Regions from separate parts of the Pseudomonas sp. GW821-FHT09E04 genome, predicted to be linked through region 1. Evidence: predicted binding sites of a transcription regulator. Region 1 holds the regulator's gene; the other holds the start of a gene.

The links. The regulator FliA, encoded in region 1, starts transcription of late flagellar genes. The targets are predictions, from matches to a motif close to CTAAAGTTTNNNNNNNNNNNGCCGNTAA.
Region 2: the regulator FliA is predicted to act here: its motif matches at 7,995-8,022, upstream of AC07N4_RS17165 (methyl-accepting chemotaxis protein).

What each region holds. Positions count from the first base shown of each region.
Region 1 is NZ_JBWKOR010000002.1:101,041-110,625, reverse strand. It holds gene flhF (flagellar biosynthesis GTPase FlhF) at 1-718, shown strand, start outside; gene fleN (flagellar synthesis regulator FleN) at 832-1,662, shown strand; gene fliA (RNA polymerase sigma factor FliA) at 1,659-2,399, shown strand; gene AC07N4_RS06770 (chemotaxis response regulator CheY) at 2,567-2,938, shown strand; gene AC07N4_RS06765 (protein phosphatase CheZ) at 2,956-3,744, shown strand; gene AC07N4_RS06760 (chemotaxis protein CheA) at 3,798-6,068, shown strand; gene AC07N4_RS06755 (protein-glutamate methylesterase/protein-glutamine glutaminase) at 6,118-7,254, shown strand; gene AC07N4_RS06750 (flagellar motor protein) at 7,254-7,994, shown strand; gene motD (flagellar motor protein MotD) at 8,007-8,897, shown strand; gene AC07N4_RS06740 (ParA family protein) at 8,941-9,585, shown strand, end outside.
Region 2 is NZ_JBWKOR010000004.1:448,313-457,897, forward strand. It holds gene AC07N4_RS17135 (hypothetical protein) at 1-883, shown strand, start outside; gene AC07N4_RS17140 (adenylyl-sulfate kinase) at 958-1,506, shown strand; gene AC07N4_RS17145 (class I SAM-dependent methyltransferase) at 1,503-2,252, shown strand; gene AC07N4_RS17150 (PEP-utilizing enzyme) at 2,259-4,574, shown strand; gene AC07N4_RS17155 (gamma-glutamyl-gamma-aminobutyrate hydrolase family protein) at 4,571-5,167, shown strand; gene AC07N4_RS17160 (phosphocholine cytidylyltransferase family protein) at 5,187-5,900, shown strand; gene AC07N4_RS17165 (methyl-accepting chemotaxis protein) at 5,915-7,891, opposite strand; gene AC07N4_RS17170 (LysR substrate-binding domain-containing protein) at 8,073-8,993, opposite strand; gene AC07N4_RS17175 (NorM family multidrug efflux MATE transporter) at 9,151-9,585, shown strand, end outside.

The DNA of each region.
Region 1 (9,585 bases):
GGCGCACCTGGCGCGGATGATCGCCACCCCGGAAGTCGAGCCGCTGGAAGAGGGCGGGATCATTGCCATGGTCGGTCCTGCCGGCATGGGCAAGACCACCACCCTGGCCAAACTGGCCGCCCGTTACGTGCTCAAGTACGGCGCGCAGAACATTGCGCTGGTGAGCATGGACAGCTTCCGCATCGGTGCTCAGGAACAGTTGAAAACCCTGGGCCGGATCCTCAATGTGTCGGTGACCCACGTCGACCCGGGCCAGTCCCTGGTGCAGGCGCTGGATCCACTGCTGCGCAAACGCGTGGTGCTGATCGATACCGCCGGCCTGCAGGCCAGCGATCCGGCACTGCGCATGCAGCTGGAAAGCCTGGCCGGTCGTGGCATTCGGTCGAAAAATTATCTGGTACTGGCAACCACCAGCCAGAAACAGGTTCTAACCGCCGCTTATCACAGTTACAAGCGTTGCGGGCTCGCCGGGTGCATCCTGACTAAACTGGATGAGACGGCCAGCCTTGGCGAAGTGCTGAGCCTGGCGATCAGTCATGAACTGCCGGTCGCCTACCTGACCGACGGCCCACGGATTCCGGATGATCTGCATCTGCCGCGCCGTCATCAATTGGTCAGCCGCGCCGTCAGTGTGCAAATGCAGGAAGAACCCAGCGAAGAAGCCATGGCTGACATGTTCGCTGATATCTACCACAGTCCCACCAAGCAGGTTGGCTGAGGTAATGAACAGTTTTTGTACCTACATCGATGGTCTGCCATGCATTGTTCCGGTTGTGAACGCGCAGCCAGTAATGTGGCCTCCGTCTATGCAAGACAAGGTAAAGAAATAACATGGGCAGCATGCATCCCGTACAGGTGATCGCGGTGACCGGCGGCAAAGGTGGCGTCGGCAAGACTAACGTGTCAGTGAACTTGTCCCTGGCGCTGGCAGAGCTTGGCCGTCGGGTCATGCTGCTGGACGCCGACCTGGGTCTGGCGAACGTCGACGTTCTGCTGGGCCTCACGCCCAAACGTACCCTGGCCGATGTGATCGAGGGCCGCTGCGAGCTGCGCGACGTGCTGTTGCAAGGCCCCGGCGGGATCCGCATCGTGCCGGCCGCTTCCGGCACGCAGAGCATGGTTCACCTGAGCCCGGCCCAGCATGCCGGTCTGATTCAGGCGTTCAGCGACATCGGCGACAATCTCGACGTACTGGTGATCGACACCGCTGCGGGTATTGGTGACTCGGTAGTCAGTTTCGTTCGCGCGGCGCAAGAAGTGTTGCTGGTGGTCTGCGACGAGCCGACCTCGATCACCGACGCCTACGCGCTGATCAAACTGCTCAACCGCGATTACGGCATGAACCGCTTCCGCGTCCTGGCCAACATGGCCCAGAGCCCGCAGGAAGGTCGCAATCTGTTCGCCAAGTTGACCAAGGTCACGGATCGCTTCCTCGACGTCGCCCTACAATACGTCGGTGCGGTGCCTTACGACGAAAGCGTGCGCAAGGCGGTGCAGAAGCAGCGTGCGGTCTATGAAGCCTTCCCGCGTTCCAAGTGCGCACTGGCGTTCAAGGCGATCGCGCAAAAGGTCGACACCTGGCCGCTGCCCGCCAATCCGCGCGGCCACCTCGAATTTTTCGTCGAGCGCCTCGTGCAGCAAACGGCAGGACCTGTGCTATGACCGCCAGCGGTATGAATTTCTACAAGAAGTCGGCACGTGACGCGCAGTACGAGCTGATCGAGCGTTACGCGCCACTGGTCAAACGCATTGCTTACCACTTGCTGGCGCGATTGCCGGCCAGTGTGCAGGTCGAAGACCTGATCCAGGCCGGAATGATCGGCCTGCTCGAAGTCTCGACCAAATACGACGCCAGCAAAGGCGCCAGTTTCGAAACGTACGCGGGCATCCGGATCCGCGGCGCCATGCTCGATGAAGTACGCAAGGGGGACTGGGCACCGCGCTCGGTTCACCGCAACACCCGTATGGTCAGCGACGCGATTCGCTCGATTGAAGCTAAAACCGGCCGTGACGCTAAAGATCACGAGGTTGCGGCCGAACTCCAATTGAGTCTCGACGATTACTACGGGATTTTGAACGACACCCTGGGCAGCCGACTGTTCAGTTTCGACGACCTGTTGCAGGACGGCGAACACGAAGGGCTGCACGAGGATGGCGCAAGTGCTCATCTTGAGCCGTCGCGCGATCTGGAAGATGAGCGCTTCCAGGCTGCGTTGGCGGACGCGATTGCCAATTTGCCGGAGCGTGAGCGACTGGTGTTGGCGCTGTACTACGACGAAGAGCTGAACCTCAAGGAAATCGGTGAAGTCCTTGGCGTCAGTGAATCGCGGGTCAGCCAGTTACACAGCCAGTGCGCGGCCCGCTTGCGGGGGCGTTTGGGGGAGTGGCGAGCGCGCTGAAGGCAGTGTGGGGACGCTGCGAACGAGGCTGGTGCGGTGGTGAACGGCACCGGTCTTGCTCTGTTGTGCTCCAGACAGTCATCGAGTGCTTTGCCGGATTGATTGAAATGGCGCGTCCAGGTGCTGGGCGCGTTTAAGACTGCTTGGAGGTCGAATTGAACAAAGACATGAAAATCCTCATCGTTGATGACTTCTCAACGATGCGGCGGATCATCAAGAACCTGTTGCGTGACCTTGGGTTCACCAACACCGTTGAAGCCGACGATGGCACCACTGCCATTCCGGTGCTCAACAGCGGCAGCATCGACTTTCTGGTGACCGACTGGAACATGCCTGGCATGACCGGTATCGACCTGCTGCGTCACGTGCGCGCCGATGAAAAACTCAAGCACCTGCCAGTGCTGATGGTGACCGCTGAAGCCAAGCGCGAGCAGATCATCGAAGCGGCCCAGGCCGGCGTTAACGGCTACGTGGTCAAACCTTTCACGGCTCAGGCGCTGAAAGAAAAAATCGAGAAGATTTTCGAACGCATCGGCTGATGACGCGCGGGGGAGCTATGGAGCATAACGAATCTTCACAGGGCGACTTCGAGTCGACTCTGAAAAAACACGCGGTCGAACTGGTCGAAAGCCTTGAAAAAGGCAGGTTCGGCGACGCTGTGCAACTGATCCATGAGCTCAATCAGACCCGTGACCGTGGCCTGTACCAGGAAGTGGGCAAGCTCACGCGCGAACTGCACAGTGCAATCGTCAACTTCCAGATCGACCCGCATATGCCGCAGGCCGAGGAAGTGTCGCAGATCACTGATGCGACCGAGCGTCTGGGCTATGTGGTCAAGCTGACCGAAGCGGCGGCCAACCGCACCATGGACCTGGTGGAAAGCGCCACGCCGGTGGTCAATGGCCTGGCTGACGAAGCCCAGGCGTTGAGTGCCGACTGGGGACGTTTCATGCGCCGTGAAGTCGGGGCTGAAGAGTTCCGCGAGCTGGCGCGTCGGGTCGACGGTTTTCTGGCACGCAGCAGCGCGGACAACCGCGCGGTGTCGAGCAACCTCAACGACATTCTGCTGGCCCAGGATTACCAGGACCTCACAGGTCAGGTGATCAAGCGCGTGACCCAATTGGTCACCGAAGTCGAAAGCAATCTGCTCAAACTCGTGCTCATGGCCAGTCAGGTGGACCGCTTTGCGGGCATCGAACATGACCGTGCGGCGATGCTCGCTGAAAAAGATCCACAAAAACATCTCTCGCAGGGTGAAGGTCCGCAGATTCATGCCGATAAACGAGAAGACGTTGTGTCCGGTCAGGACGATGTGGACGATTTGTTATCCAGCCTTGGATTCTAGAGTTTTGGAATTATAGGTTTTTTGGGTTTTTAGACCTGTAGGAGCACCCCCTAATGAGCTTCGGCGCCGATGAAGAGATCCTTCAGGATTTCCTGGTTGAGGCCGGCGAGATTCTTGAGCAACTGTCCGAACAACTGGTCGAGCTGGAAAGCCGTCCGGATGACGCAGATCTGCTCAACGCAATTTTTCGCGGTTTCCACACTGTAAAAGGGGGCGCCGGCTTCCTTCAGCTCAATGAGCTGGTGGAGTGCTGTCACATCGCCGAAAACGTGTTCGACATCCTGCGCAAGGGTGAGCGTCGCGTAGATGCAGAACTGATGGACGTGGTGCTCGAAGCGCTGGACGCGGTGAACAGCATGTTCAGCGAAGTCCGCGATCGCAGTCCGATTACTGCCGCAACGCCGGAACTGCTGGCCGCCCTGGCGCGTCTGGCTGAACCGCAATCGGCGGATGAAGCCCCGGCTTCGCCTGTTGCCGAGATGATCGAAGAACTGGTCGTCGAAGGCGATTCGGGCGATATCACCGATAACGAATTTGAACAGTTGCTGGACTCGCTGAACGCCGTCAAGGCCGAAGCTGAAGCCCCGGCGGCTGCCGCTGCGCCTGCTTCCGATGAAGCAGCCAGCGATGAAATCACCGACGCCGAATTCGAGTCGCTGCTTGACCAGTTGCACGGCAAGGGCCAGTTCGCGGCCGACGCCGTGGCACCAACAGCCGCTGCACCGGCTGCTCCGGCGGCGGGCGACAGCTCCGACATCACCGACGACGAATTCGAAGCCTTGCTCGATCAGCTGCACGGCAAGGGCAACTTTGCCGTCGATGCGCTGGAATCGGCGATTGCGTCGGTGCCTGCATCTGCTGCTCCGGCAGCGGCTGCGGCCGGTAGCGATCTGATCAGCGACCACGAGTTCGAATCGCTGCTCGACGATCTGCATGGCAAAGGCAAGTTCACTGACGTCGCCACCGGTGCCGTCGTGACGGCCGGCAATGCTTCTGCTGTTGCAGCGCCTGCCGCCAAGGCCCCGGCCGCTGCGGCAAAACCTGCTGCAAAAGCGCCTGAGCCTAAAGCCGAACCGGCCAAGCCAGCCGCCGCTGCTGCACCGGCTCCGGCCCGTGCGCCGGCGACTCCGCCACCGGAAAAGCCGGCGAGCGAAGCCGAAACCACCGTGCGTGTGGACACCGCACGTCTCGACGAAATCATGAACATGGTCGGCGAGCTGGTACTGGTGCGTAACCGTCTGGTGCGCCTGGGCCTGAACAGCGGCGACGAATCGATGCAGAAGGCCGTGTCGAACCTCGACGTGGTTACCGCCGACTTGCAGACTGCGGTAATGAAGACCCGGATGCAGCCGATCAAGAAAGTCTTCGGCCGTTTCCCGCGTCTGGTTCGCGATCTGGCGCGTCAGCTCAAGAAAGAGATCAACCTGGAACTGGTGGGCGAAGAGACCGACCTCGACAAGAACCTCGTCGAGGCTCTGGCCGACCCGCTGGTCCACTTGGTGCGCAACGCGGTCGACCACGGTATCGAGTCGCCGGAAGAGCGCGAAGCCTCGGGCAAGGCCCGTGGCGGCAAGGTGATCCTGGCGGCCGAGCAGGAAGGCGACCATATCCTGCTGTCGATTTCCGATGACGGCAAAGGCATGGACCCGAACGTCCTGCGCGCCATCGCCGTGAAACGCGGTGTGATGGACAAGGATGCCGCCGATCGCCTGAGCGACACCGAGTGCTACAACCTGATCTTCGCCCCGGGTTTCTCGACCAAGACCGAGATCTCCGACGTGTCCGGCCGCGGTGTGGGCATGGACGTGGTGAAGACCAAGATTTCCCAGCTCAACGGTTCGATCAACATCTACTCGACCAATGGCGCCGGCTCGAAAATCGTCATCAAGGTGCCGCTGACGCTCGCGATCATGCCGACCCTGATGGTGATGCTCGGCAACCAGGCGTTCGCGTTCCCGCTGGTGAACGTCAACGAAATCTTCCACCTCGACCTGTCGACCACCAACGTGGTGGACGGCCAGGAAGTGGTGATCGTGCGGGACAAGGCGCTGCCATTGTTCTACCTCAAGCGCTGGCTGGTCAGCTCCGCGGCTCACGAAGAGCAGCGTGAAGGCCATGTGGTGATCCTTTCGGTGGGCACTCAGCGGATCGGCTTCGTCGTCGATCAACTGGTCGGCCAGGAAGAAGTGGTCATCAAGCCATTGGGCAAAATGCTGCAGGGAACCCCGGGCATGTCCGGCGCCACCATTACCGGTGACGGCCGCATTGCGCTGATTCTCGATGTTCCAAGCATGCTCAAGCGTTACGCCGCACGGCGTATTTGAATCCGGGGCGGCGGGGCGACAACGTCCCGCTGCACCTAATGGAGTGTTTATGGCAGTCAAAGTCCTGGTGGTGGACGATTCGGGTTTTTTCCGCCGCCGCGTCTCGGAAATTCTTTCAGCGGATCCGAGCATCCAGGTTGTCGGTACGGCAACCAACGGTAAAGAGGCGATCGATCAGGCCCTGGCCCTCAAGCCGGACGTGATCACCATGGACTACGAGATGCCGATGATGGACGGCATCACGGCCGTGCGGCACATCATGCAGCGCTGCCCGACCCCGGTGTTGATGTTCTCCTCGCTGACCCATGAAGGCGCCCGGGTAACCCTGGATGCGCTGGATGCCGGTGCGGTGGATTTCCTGCCGAAGAATTTCGAAGACATCTCCCGCAATCCGGAGAAGGTCAAGCAACTGCTGTGCGAGAAGGTGCACAGCATCTCGCGCAGTAACCGTCGTTTCAGTGCCTACAGTGCGCCGGCGCCTGCCGCTGCACCTGCGCCTGCGCCGACTCCGGCAGCGGCGCCGTCGAGCTTTGGCAGCCACAGTGCTCCGGCTCGTCCGGCACCTGCGCCTGCACCGGCTCGCGCTCCGGCGGCCAGCACTTCGTCGGCAGCGCCGAAACGCAAAGCCTACAAACTGGTGGCTATCGGCACGTCGACTGGCGGACCGGTTGCCCTGCAACGGGTTCTGACCCAGTTGCCGGCCAACTTCCCGGCGCCGATCGTGCTGATCCAGCACATGCCGGCAGCCTTCACCAAGGCGTTCGCCGAGCGTCTGGACAAGCTCTGCCGCATCAGCGTCAAGGAAGCCGAGGATGGCGACATCCTGCGTCCGGGCCTGGCGCTGCTGGCACCCGGTGGCAAGCAGATGATGATCGACGGCCGTGGCGCGGTGAAAATCCTGCCGGGCGACGAGCGTCTGAACTACAAGCCTTGCGTGGACATCACTTTCGGTTCCGCGGCGAAGTCCTACAACGACAAAGTTCTGGCGGTCGTATTGACCGGCATGGGCGCCGACGGCCGCGAAGGCGCACGCCTGCTCAAACAGGGCGGCAGCACGGTCTGGGCCCAGGATGAAGCCAGCTGCGTGATCTACGGCATGCCGATGGCCATCGTCAAAGCTGACCTCGCGGATGCGGTGTACGGCCTGGACGATATCGGCAAGCACATCGTCGAGGCGTGTATCTGATGGATGTTCTAAGCCTTATCGGGATCATCATGGCGTTTGTCGCCATCATCGGCGGCAACTACCTTGAAGGCGGCCACCTCGGCGCGCTGGCCAACGGCCCGGCGGCGCTGATCGTGCTGGGCGGCACCATCGGTGCCGCGCTGCTGCAATCTCCGATGAGCGCGTTCAAGCGCGCCATGCAGATCCTCGCCTGGATCTTTTTCCCGCCGCGTGTGGATCTGGCCGGCGGCATCGACCGCGTGGTCAACTGGAGCCTCACCGCCCGCAAGGAAGGCCTGCTGGGTCTGGAAGGCGTGGCGGATGCCGAGCCTGATGCCTACTCGCGCAAAGGCCTGCAACTGCTGGTCGACGGCGCCGAGCCGGAAGCGATCCGCAGCATCCTCGAAGTGGATTTCTACACCCAGGAAGCCCGCGACATCGAGGCCGCCAAGGTCTTTGAAAGCATGGGCGGCTACGCGCCGACCATCGGTATCATCGGTGCGGTGATGGGCCTGATCCACGTGATGGGCAACCTGGCCGATCCGACGCAACTGGGCAGCGGCATCGCCGTGGCGTTCGTTGCCACCATCTACGGTGTGGCCAGTGCCAACCTGATCCTGCTGCCGGTGGCAGCCAAATTGAAGTCAATCGCGTTGCGGCAGTCGCGTTATCGCGAAATGTTGTTGGAAGGCATTTTGTCGATCGCCGAAGGTGAAAACCCACGCTCCATCGAGTTGAAGCTTCAGGGCTTCATGGATTAAGGGACTAACCTCATGGCACGTCGTCGCCAACATGAAGAGCATGTAAACCATGAACGCTGGCTGGTTTCCTATGCCGACTTCATCACCTTGCTGTTCGCTTTTTTCGTGGTGATGTACTCCATCTCGTCGATCAACGAAGGCAAGTACAAGGTCATCTCCGAAGCGCTGATCGGGGTCTTCACCGACTCCGACCGCTCGCTCAAGCCGATCCCGATCGGCGACGAGCGACCGAAGACCGTGACCCCGGCCAAGCCGCTGGTCAAGGACGCCGAACAGGTCGATGCCGGTATCGCCGGTGCCAGCGATCCGCTGAAAAGCATCGCCGACGATATCAGCGCGGCGTTCGGCGACCTGATCTCCTCGAACCAGATGACCGTGCGCGGCAACGAGCTGTGGGTCGAGATCGAACTCAACTCCAGCCTGTTGTTCGGCAGCGGTGATGCGATGCCGAGCGACATCGCGTTCAACATCATCGACAAGGTTGCAGCGATCCTCAAACCGTTCGACAACCCGATCCACGTCGAAGGCTTCACTGACGACCAACCGATCCGCACCGCGCAGTACCCGACCAACTGGGAACTGTCCTCGGCGCGTTCGGCGAGCATCGTGCGGATGCTGGCGATGCAGGGCGTCAACCCTGGCCGTCTGGCCTCGGTGGGCTACGGCGAATTCCAGCCGGTGGCCAACAACGCCACGGCCGAAGGCCGGGCGAAGAACCGTCGCGTGGTGCTGGTGGTGTCGCGCAATCTCGATGTTCGTCGCAGCCTCACAGGCACCGGAACCGCCAATGCGCAACCGGATGCCGCGTTGAAGCGTGCTGGCACACAAACTGCACCGACCCCGGTCAAGACGCCGGGACGCGAGAGTGCCGTCAATTCTCCGTCGCCCGCATTAATACGCTGAGCCATGTCTCGGCCGAGCATCTCGGCCGGGAGGAACAATCCGAATGAGAGTCTGGGCAGTCGCCAATCAAAAGGGTGGTGTTGGTAAAACCACTTCTTCCATCGCTTTAGCCGGTTTGCTGGCAGAGGCGGGCAAACGCGTGGTCGTGGTCGATCTCGACCCGCACGGCTCGATGACCAGCTATTTCGGTTACGACCCCGACAGCCTGGAACACAGCAACTACGACCTGTTCCTGCACAAGGGCAGTGTGCCGCAAGGCCTGCCGGGCCAGTTGCTGCTGTCGACCAGTGATGAACGCATTTCCCTGCTGCCGTCCAGCACCGCGCTGGCCACCCTCGAGCGCCAGTCGCCGGGGCAGAGTGGCCTGGGCCTGGTGATCGCCAAGAGTCTGGCGCAGCTGTGGCAGGACTTCGATTACGCAATCATCGACAGCCCGCCGTTGCTCGGCGTGCTGATGGTCAACGCCCTGGCCGCGAGCCAGCAACTGGTGATCCCGGTGCAGACCGAACACCTGGCCGTCAAAGGCCTGGAGCGCATGGTCAACACCCTGGCGATGATCAACCGCTCGCGCAAACAGGCGCTGCCGTTCAGCATCGTGCCGACCCTGTTCGACCGCCGCACCCAGGCGTCGATGGGCACCTTGCGCGTGCTGCGCGACAAATTCCCGGAAGAGATCTGGCAGGGTTAC
Region 2 (9,585 bases), on a different contig from region 1:
CGGCAATATCGGAATGCCGACCAAGGACAAGTATTACTACGCCGAACTGACGTCCTATTGGGACGTGGTCATTGCTTCATCCCGATCAGGTTTTGACCTGATCAAAACCGGCCTGCAACGCTACAGACCCGACAGAAAAGCCCTGAAATCCCTGATTGCCGATGGCATTGCATTGCGCACCGACATGCGCAAGACAAGTCCGGTCGCGACGTTGCCAATCAAGGTCCCCCGATTCTTCGAGTCCGCTCCGGTGTCGAACAAGGCGTCGGGGGACTACGTTGTCGGGCTGTTGCCGACCCAATTGGGCATTTGCCCAAGTGGCGCATCGCTGTACGAAAACCTGCAAACCGTGATCAATGCCGTCAGGTCACAGATTGCACATGCCCGGTTCATCCTGCGTCCGTACATGGCCGACCTCGAGCATCCAACCCTGAAGGACCTGTGCAAACAGCTCTCTGTGTATGACTGGATCACCATAGACGAGCCAGGCACCAGCAGCACGGTTTTCTACCAGCAGTGCGACACCATCATTACCGACGCCTCGACCGGTGGTGTTTCGTTCATGCTCAACTCGTGCAAGTTGCCAATCTATTACGTTCCGACCTCCGATGAATGCAATCCGATTGTCGACGCCTGGCTGCAACAGATGAATAACCTGCTGCCCATTGCGAAAAACGGCGACGAACTAAAAGAGTTGGCACTGGGCTTCAGCCTGATGTCCCCCGACGACAATTACTTTATATACAAGAAGTTCTACGAAACGCAGTACCGCAACTTGCCGTTACCGCAGGATGTGTTTCATGACTTGATCGAAAACAAGCATGATTCGATGTTCTGCCAGTTAACCATCGACTCCTTTGGCAATATCAAAGAACGTGACTGAACACAGATAAAGCGCGTTGAACCTGCAGCAAGGTTCAACGCCATTTACCCACACGGAACACTGGTCAGAATGCTATGAAATGTGACCCTCGCGCGCAGGTGATATGGATTACGGGCCTTTCCGGCGCCGGCAAATCAACGCTGGCCGGTGAGCTCGTTGCCCGTCTGCGCAGCGATGGCCAATCGGTTGTGATGCTCGATGGCGATGAATTGCGCGAGGTGTTCGGCGCCACCGCCGCCAACTCGCAGAACCATGGCCGTGAAGGTCGACTCGCGCTGGCCATGCAATACGCCCATCTCTGCAGAATGATCGCGGCGCAAGGCCACACCGTGGTGATCGCGACGATCTCGCTGTTTCGTGAAGTTCATGCGTGGAACCGCGCCCATCTGCCCGGTTATTTCGAGGTTTACCTGAAAGTACCGGTAGAGGAACTCAGCCGCCGGGATCCCAAGGGCATCTACCGTCGGTTTCATGCCGGTGAACTGAACAACGTTGCCGGACTTGACCTGCCCATTGATGAACCGCAAGCGGCGGACTGGCTAGTTGAATTCGACCCCCTGCGCTCCGGGCAAAGCCTGGCAGACGATTTACTCAATAAAATTTATACAAGGAATCTGGTATGAAAACCGAATGGGATTACACCACCCTGGCCGACGCCTATCTGAAGCGTCCTGACTACGCCGATGCCGCCATCGACGCGATGCTCTCGATCGCAGGTGCCGAACAGGGTGACAAGTTCTGCGACGTGGGTGCTGGCGTTGCCCACCTGACGCTGATGCTGGCCGCTCGTGGCCTGGACGTCACCGCCGTGGAGCCCAACGATGCGATGCGCGCCAACGGCATCAAGCGCACCGCCGAGCTGGCCAATGTCAAATGGCACGAAGGCACCGGCGAAGTGACCGGTCAAGCGACCCAGGCGTTCGACATGGTCACCTTCGGCAGCTCGTTCAACGTCTGCGACCGCCAGCAGGCCCTGAAAGAAACCGCGCGCATTCTCAAGCCTCGTGGCTGGTTCGCCTGCATGTGGAACCACCGCAATCTCGAAGACCCGATCCAGGCCCGGATCGAAGCCATCATCAAGGAGCGCGTACCGGGTTATGGCTACGGCACCCGTCGCGAAGACCAGACGGCCGTGATCGACGCCAGCGAACTGTTCGGCCCGGTCGTACACCTGGACGCCCGTGTCATTCACGAGCAGAGCATCGAAGAATGCCTGGAAGCCTGGCGCTCCCACGCCACGCTGGAGCGTCAGGCCGGTGCGAACTTCCACGAAGTGATCAGCGCCATCGACGACTACCTGAAAGGCCTGAAGACGCCTTCGATCCAGATTCCGTACTCGACGAACATTTGGGTCGCTCAGCTGAGATAACGCCTGATGGCCCTGCATTTCTCTACCAAGGCCGGCACGCTGTCCAGCCTGCAAGGACGACTCGCGTCGGCCCGCATTGCGCCGCTGCTGGCATTCACCGTGGCGGACTGGCAACGGGATCGGCAAGCCTGTGTCCAGGCTATCCGGGGGCGGCTGCCTGCCGCTCCCTGGATCGTGCGTTCCAGCTGCGGACGCGAGGACAGCGCCCAGGCGTCCTTCGCGGGTGCCTTCCTGTCGATCCCGGATGTCGATGACACAGGGCTGGCCTCGGCGGTTGAACAGGTCATCGCCAGTTATGGCGAGGTGTATCCGTCGGACGAGATACTGGTCCAGCCCATGCTGGGAAATGTGCTGCGCTCCGGCGTGGCGTTTTCCCACGACCCCAACACCTGCGCGCCATATCGGGTGGTGAACTGGTCGGAAGGCAGCGACACGGCCTCGGTGACCGGTGGCATGGGCGGTCGGCTCTGGCAGCAGGCGGCCCACAGCAAGGTTTCAGCGCCAGCGGCGCTCGCGCCTGTGGTCGGCTTGCTCGAAGAGTTGCTGGAGCTGTTCGGTGGCGGGCCTGTCGACTGCGAGTTTGCAGTCACCCGTGAAACCGAAGGCGAAGTGCTCTGGCTGTTACAGGCCCGGCCGCTGATTCTGCCTTCCCGTCCGGAATCCGATGCAGAGCAATCGGCCCGTCTGGAAAGCATTCAGCGCAAAGTGGCGCGCGGCATGCGACCACATCCTTTCCTGATCGGCCAGCGCACGGTCTATGGCGTGATGCCTGACTGGAACCCGGCCGAGATCATCGGTATCCGGCCCAAACCGTTGGCACTCTCGCTGTACCGGGACCTGGTGACCGACTCCATCTGGGCGTACCAACGTCACAACTACGGCTACCGCAACCTGCGCAGCTTTCCGCTGATGCCGCATTTTTTCGGCCTGCCCTATATCGATGTGCGTTTGTCGTTCAACTCCTTCATTCCGGCAGACCTTGATGAAGATCTGGCCGGGCGGCTGGTCGACTACTACATCGATCGGTTGCTGGCTGAACCGACACTCCACGACAAGGTGGAGTTCGAGATCGTGTTCTCGTGCTACACCCTCGACCTGTCGCAACAACTGGAGCGCCTCGCCGATGCAGGCTTCCAGCCCCACGAGCTGGACGCGATCAGCACCAGCCTGCGCAAACTGACCAACCGTATCGTCCACCCCAAGGACGGTCTGTGGCGCAGCGATGCCAACAAACTCGATGTGCTCAATGCCCGCCGTGATGAGTTGCTGGCTTCCGATGCCGATCCGCTGGAGCGCATTTACTGGCTGCTGGAAGATGCGAAACGCTACGGCACCCTGCCCTTCGCCGGTCTGGCGCGCGCCGGCTTCGTCGCCGTGCAGATGCTCAGGTCGCTGGTGACCGTGGGTGTGTTTTCGCAGGCAGACTACGATGCGTTCATGGCCGGTGTTTCCACCGTCAGCGGGCAATTGGCACGCGACCGGGCGACGCTCGACAAGACGACTTTCCTGGCACGTTACGGGCATCTGCGACCGGGCACCTACGACATCCTTTCACCCCGCTACGATGAAGCGCCGGAACTCTATTTCGACTGGACTCAACGTCCGGCCGCTCCGGAACCGCTTCAACCGTTTTCGCTGACGCTGCCACAGATGCGCGAGATCGTGAAACTGCTCGAAGCCCATGGCTTGCAGCCCGATCCGGTCGGTTTGCTGGACTTCCTGCAAAACGGTATCGAACTGCGGGAACTGGCCAAGTTTCACTTCACCCGCAATCTCTCCGACGCGCTGGCGTTGATTGCGCAAGTCGGTGCCGAGCACGGCATCGGTCGCGAAGACCTGGCCTATTGCGATATCCGCGCCTTCACCGAACTGCACGTGGCGGCAGCGGATCCGAAAGAGGTGCTGCTGCGCAGCATCGAACAGGGCAAGGCGCGCTATGCCGAGACGCTCAAGGTCTCCCTGCCGCCGGTGATCACCCGACCGGAAGATGTCTGGAGTTTCGAGTGGCCGGAAACGGCGCCCAATTTCATCACCCAGAAACGCGTGACCGCGCCGGTGGTGCTGTGCGACGACCGGGACAAACTCGCCGGGGCGATCGTCTGCATTCCCAACGCGGATCCGGGGTTCGACTGGCTGTTCGCCTACCCGATTGCCGGATTGATCACAGCGTGGGGCGGTGCCAATTCGCACATGGCGATCCGTGCCGGCGAACTGGGCTTGCCGGCCGTCATTGGTGCGGGTGAAGTGCTTTACCGGCGCTGGTCGACCGCAGATTTCCTGCACCTGGATTGCCCGGGCCGCCGGGTGGAGATGATGACATGAAGGTTGTCGCCGTCAGTCAGCGAGTGGACAGTCATCCGGAACGCGGAGAAACCCGTGATGCGCTGGATCAGCGACTGATCGGTTTCCTTCTGGCAGCCGGTTTTGTCCCGGTGCCGGTGCCCAACGGTTTGCCGCTCGATCACTGGCTGGCGGCTGTCGCGCCACACGCCATTGTGCTGTCGGGGGGCAATGACATCGGTCAGTGCCCGGCCCGCGACCGTACAGAAAGCGAGCTGCTGGATCACGCGCGCGCGCGTCAGTTGCCAGTGCTGGGCATTTGTCGCGGCATGCAGATGCTGGCGCACTGGTCCGGCGGCGAGCTGAAACCGGTCACCGGTCATGTGCGAACCCGGCATCAGTTGTCCGGCCGGATCGTCGCCGAAGTGAACAGCTATCACGGCCTCGCTCTTGCCAGTTGCCCGCAGGGGTTTGAAGTCATGGCCCGTAGCGAAGACGGGGAAATCGAAGCCGTCCGCCACCTTCAGCTGCCGTGGGAAGGATGGATGTGGCACCCGGAACGTGAAGCGGACTTTGCCTTCCACGATCTTCAGCGAATCCGGCAGTTGTTCGGCGAACCCCACTCCTCTCAATAACCCACGGGATAGACGTGTTGTGAAAGCCATTATTCTGGCTGCCGGACGTGGCAGTCGCATGAAAAGCCTCACGGATGAGCGGCCCAAGTGCCTGGTCGAGTTGCGGGGCAAACCCCTGCTCGAATGGCAGTTGGAGTCCCTGCGCGCGGCCGGTATCAGTGAAATCGCCGTGGTCACCGGCTATAAGCGTGAGTTGCTGGCCGACCGTGGCCTGATCGAGTTTCACAACCCGCGCTGGGCGGACACCAACATGGTGTCGTCACTGGCCTGCGCCGAATCGTGGCTGCAGGGGCAGCCGTGCCTCGTGAGTTATTCCGATATTTTCTACAGCCCGGCGGCCGTTCAGTCGTTGATGGCCAACACGGCATCACTGGCGGTGACCTATGACCCCAACTGGCTGGAACTGTGGACGCAACGTTTCGGTGATCCGCTGCTGGATGCCGAAACGTTCCGCCTGACCGACGCCGGTACGCTGGCAGAAATCGGCAACAAGCCGCAATCGGTGGACGAAGTTCAGGGCCAATACATGGGACTGCTGCGCTTCACCCCCGAGGGCTGGGCAGAGGTCGTTCGGCTACGAGCCGAACTGACCCCGGAACAACGCGACAAGATGCACATGACCAACACGCTGCAGCGCGTCATCGATGCTGGCCAGGTTCCCGTCGAAGCCGTTGCTTACACGGGAGAATGGGGAGAGGTCGACTCCAGCGAAGACCTCTGCGCGTACCAGTAAGCGGATACGCCCTCTCAGCGGAAGCGGTCGACCTCTTGGCGCAGGTCGGCCGCCAGGCTTTCCAGCTCCTTCGCCGTAATGGCCAGGTTCGACACCACTTCGCGCTGCTCGCTGTTGGCCATCGCGATGCTCTGCAGATTGCTGCTCAACAACGTCGCGGTGCTGCTCTGCTCCTGCGTCGCGGTGGTGATCGCCGCGAACTGCTGACCCGCCGAACGACTCTGCTCATCGATCCGCGCCAGCGCCGACGCGACGTTGGCATTGCGCGACAGGCCTTCCTGCATCAGCACGTTGCCCTGCTCCATGGTGCTGATGGCGTTGCCGGTTTCCTGCTGGATGCTGTGGATCATCCCGGAGATTTCGTCAGTCGCCTGACGGGTACGCGACGCCAGATTGCGCACCTCGTCAGCCACCACAGCAAAACCGCGACCCTGTTCACCGGCACGGGCCGCTTCAATCGCAGCGTTGAGTGCCAGCAGGTTGGTCTGTTCGGCAATCGAGGTGATCACGCTGACGATGCCGCCGATTTCCTGGGAGCGCTGACCGAGCGTGTTGATTACAGTCGCGGTGGTGTTCAGCGCGCCGGCAATCTGCTCCAGCGAGGACGACGCTTCTTCCATCGAGCTGCGACCGATCTGGGTCTGCTGGGCATTTTCCTGGGCCAGACGCTGGGTGTTGCCCATGTTGTCGGCAATGTTCAGCGAGGTGGCGGAGAACTCTTCAACCGCACCCGCCATGCTGGTGATCTCGCCGGACTGCTGCTCCATGCCTTCATACGCGCCGCCGGACAAACCGGACAGCGCCTGCGCACGGCTGTTGACCTCTTCCGAAGCGCGGCGGATGTGCTCGACCATGGTCGACAGCGCCTGGCTCATCTGGTTGAAGGCACGGGCCAACTGACCGATTTCATCGTTGCTCGACACGTTCAGGCGCACGCTCAGATCGCCGGCACCCAGGGCTTCCGCCTGACGCACCAGATCACCCAGCGGTTGCAGTTTGCTGCGCAGCAGCCACACCGCCGAACCGACCGCAATCAGCATCGCCAGCAGGCTGCCGATGGCCAACTGGATGCCAACGCTCCAGGTCACTTCGCGGATTTCGGATTTCGGCATGCTCGCCACCACAGACCATGGTCCACCCTCGAACGGTACGGCGATGCTGTAGAAGTCTTCGGACTTGTCGCTCCAGAACCGGCCCTTGCCCGGCGTCTTCGCCAGACCGTTGACCACCGGCACCGCTTGATCCGGCGCCTGCACGCCCGCTGGCGCAACCAGCCATTTATTCTGTTCGTCCAGCAGCGCCAGGGAGCCGCTCTGGCCGATGCGGAAACGCTTGAGGTTATCGAACTGGGCGTTTTGCGCGTCGGTGTAATCGAAGCCGACGAACAACACCGCGATCACCTTGCCGCTGCTGTCACGCACCGGGGTGTACTGAGTCATGTAGGAGCGATCAAACAGCAGCGCACGGCCGACGTAGCCCTGCCCCGCCATCAACTTCGCATAAGCCGGGTGAGCGTGATCGAGCAAGGTGCCGATGGCACGGGTGCCATCCTGTTTGGTCAGCGAGGTGCTGACCCGCACGAAGTCTTCGCCGCTGCGCACGAACAGCGTGGCAACGCCCGCCGTCATCTGCTTGAACTCGTCGACTTCCTTGAAGTTGTTGTTCAACACTTCGCTGCCCAGGTGCAGGCCCGGGGTCTGGGTGCCCGCCACACTGACCGGCTCGCTCGGGTGAATGCTCAGGCCCGCGCTGAAGCGCTTCTCGAACAACCCGCTCAGGCGCTGGGTGCTTTCACGCAGCGTGCCGTGGAAGGTGCTCAACTGGTCGGCGAGCAGACGTGCCTCGCTGGCCAGGTGTTCTTCACGTGTGGCGAGGTTGGCGGTGTCCAGCGAACGCAGGGCGAACACCGTACTGCCACTGATGACAACCGCCAGTATCACGGCGAGCGCGAGGCCCAGCTGCGAGGCGATCCGGGCGCGAGGTTGAGACATGGACAGCTCCTGGCCGAGTCTGCGGATCCTCCCTGATCGCGGCTCGGAAAATTCTAATAATGGGGGTGAAGCCTGGAACCGGCACGACGGTCCCACTTGCACGTATTCGGCGGTAAAGCCGAATACTTGAGTGCACAGCGGGGTTATGGCCGAAGGCCGGCATTGTGGCGGCTCGAACGTTTCAGCTCAAGCGCGTGACCGGCGGCAACACCATGGCGTGGACTTCGCCTTGCAGGAAGTCGCTGAGCCGGCGCAAACGTTCACCTCCCGGACGGGTCTTTGGCCATACCAAGTAATAATTAAGCCCGCTGGCAACTGCCGTCGGCCACGGCAGACTCAAACGCCCTTGCGCGACATCTTCGGCCACCATCAGCAAATCGCCCATCGACACGCCATAACCCCGGGCCGCCGCGATCATCCCCAGTTCCAGGGTATCGAACACCTGCCCACCCTTGAGCGATACCTGATCCGACAGTCCCATGTGCTCCAGCCAACTGCGCCAGTCGCGGCGATCCGGCGTCGGGTGCAGCAATTCAGCGCTGGCCAGTCGCGCCACATCCCAGGGCTGGTCGTGCAAAAGACTCGGGGCGCCGACCGGAATCAGCTCTTCCGGGAACAGCAGGCTGGCCTCCCAGTCCGGCGGAAAATGCCCATCGCTCAGCAGCACCGCGCAATCGAAGGGTTCGTTGTTGAAGTCCACCGAATCCACGTCCATCCAGGCACTGGTCAGTTGCACTTCATTGCCCGGCTGCAAATGGCGAAAGCGACTGAGCCGCGCCAGCAACCAGCGCATGGTCAGGGTCGACGGGGCCTTCATGCGCAGGATGTCATCTTCGGCGCGCAAGGTATTGCAGGCTCGCTCCAGCGCGGCGAACCCCTCGCGGATGCCCGGCAGCAGCAAGCGCGCCGATTCGGTCAGTTGCAAATTGCGTCCGCTGCGATGGAACAGCCGACAGGCGAAGTGCTCTTCGAGCGTGCGGATATGCCGGCTGACCGCACTTTGAGTGATCGACAGTTCTTCGGCGGCCCGGGTGAACGAACTATGGCGTGCCGCCGCTTCGAATGCGCGCAGGGCATACAAGGGTGGAAGGCGACGGGACATGTACAGCGCTCCAATGGCGGGATTGCGCCAACTTAGCAGAATTGCTCCTGGATGAGTTTTAATCATGCCACCCATCCTTTTTATCCCTTTGTGCAAGCCGCGCCAAACCCTGAGAATCGACGGTCTCTTGCTCCCTCTTTATACGGATGTGAACACCATGCAGCGTCCTGTGCGTACCGAACTCTGGGCCATCCTGCGGCTGGCGGGGCCGTTGATTGCCTCGCAGTTGGCACACATGCTGATGGTGCTGACCGACACCCTGATGATGGCCCGCCTCAGCCCCGAAGCGCTGGCCGGTGGCGGTCTGGGCGCCGCGAGCTATTCGTTCGTGTCGATCTTCTGCATCGGTGTGATCGCGGCGGTCGGCACCCTGGTCGCGATCCGTCAGGGTGCCGGCGATATTATCGGCGCCGCCAAGCTGACCCAGGCCGGGTTGTGGCTGGCGTGGCTGATGGCGCTCGGTGCCGGGCTGCTGCTGTGGAACCTGAAACCGGTGCTGTTGCTGTTCGGCCAGACCGAGACCAACGTCAACGCGGCCGGGCAGTTTCTGATCGCGCTGCCGTTTGCCCTGCCCGGCTACCTGAGCTTCATG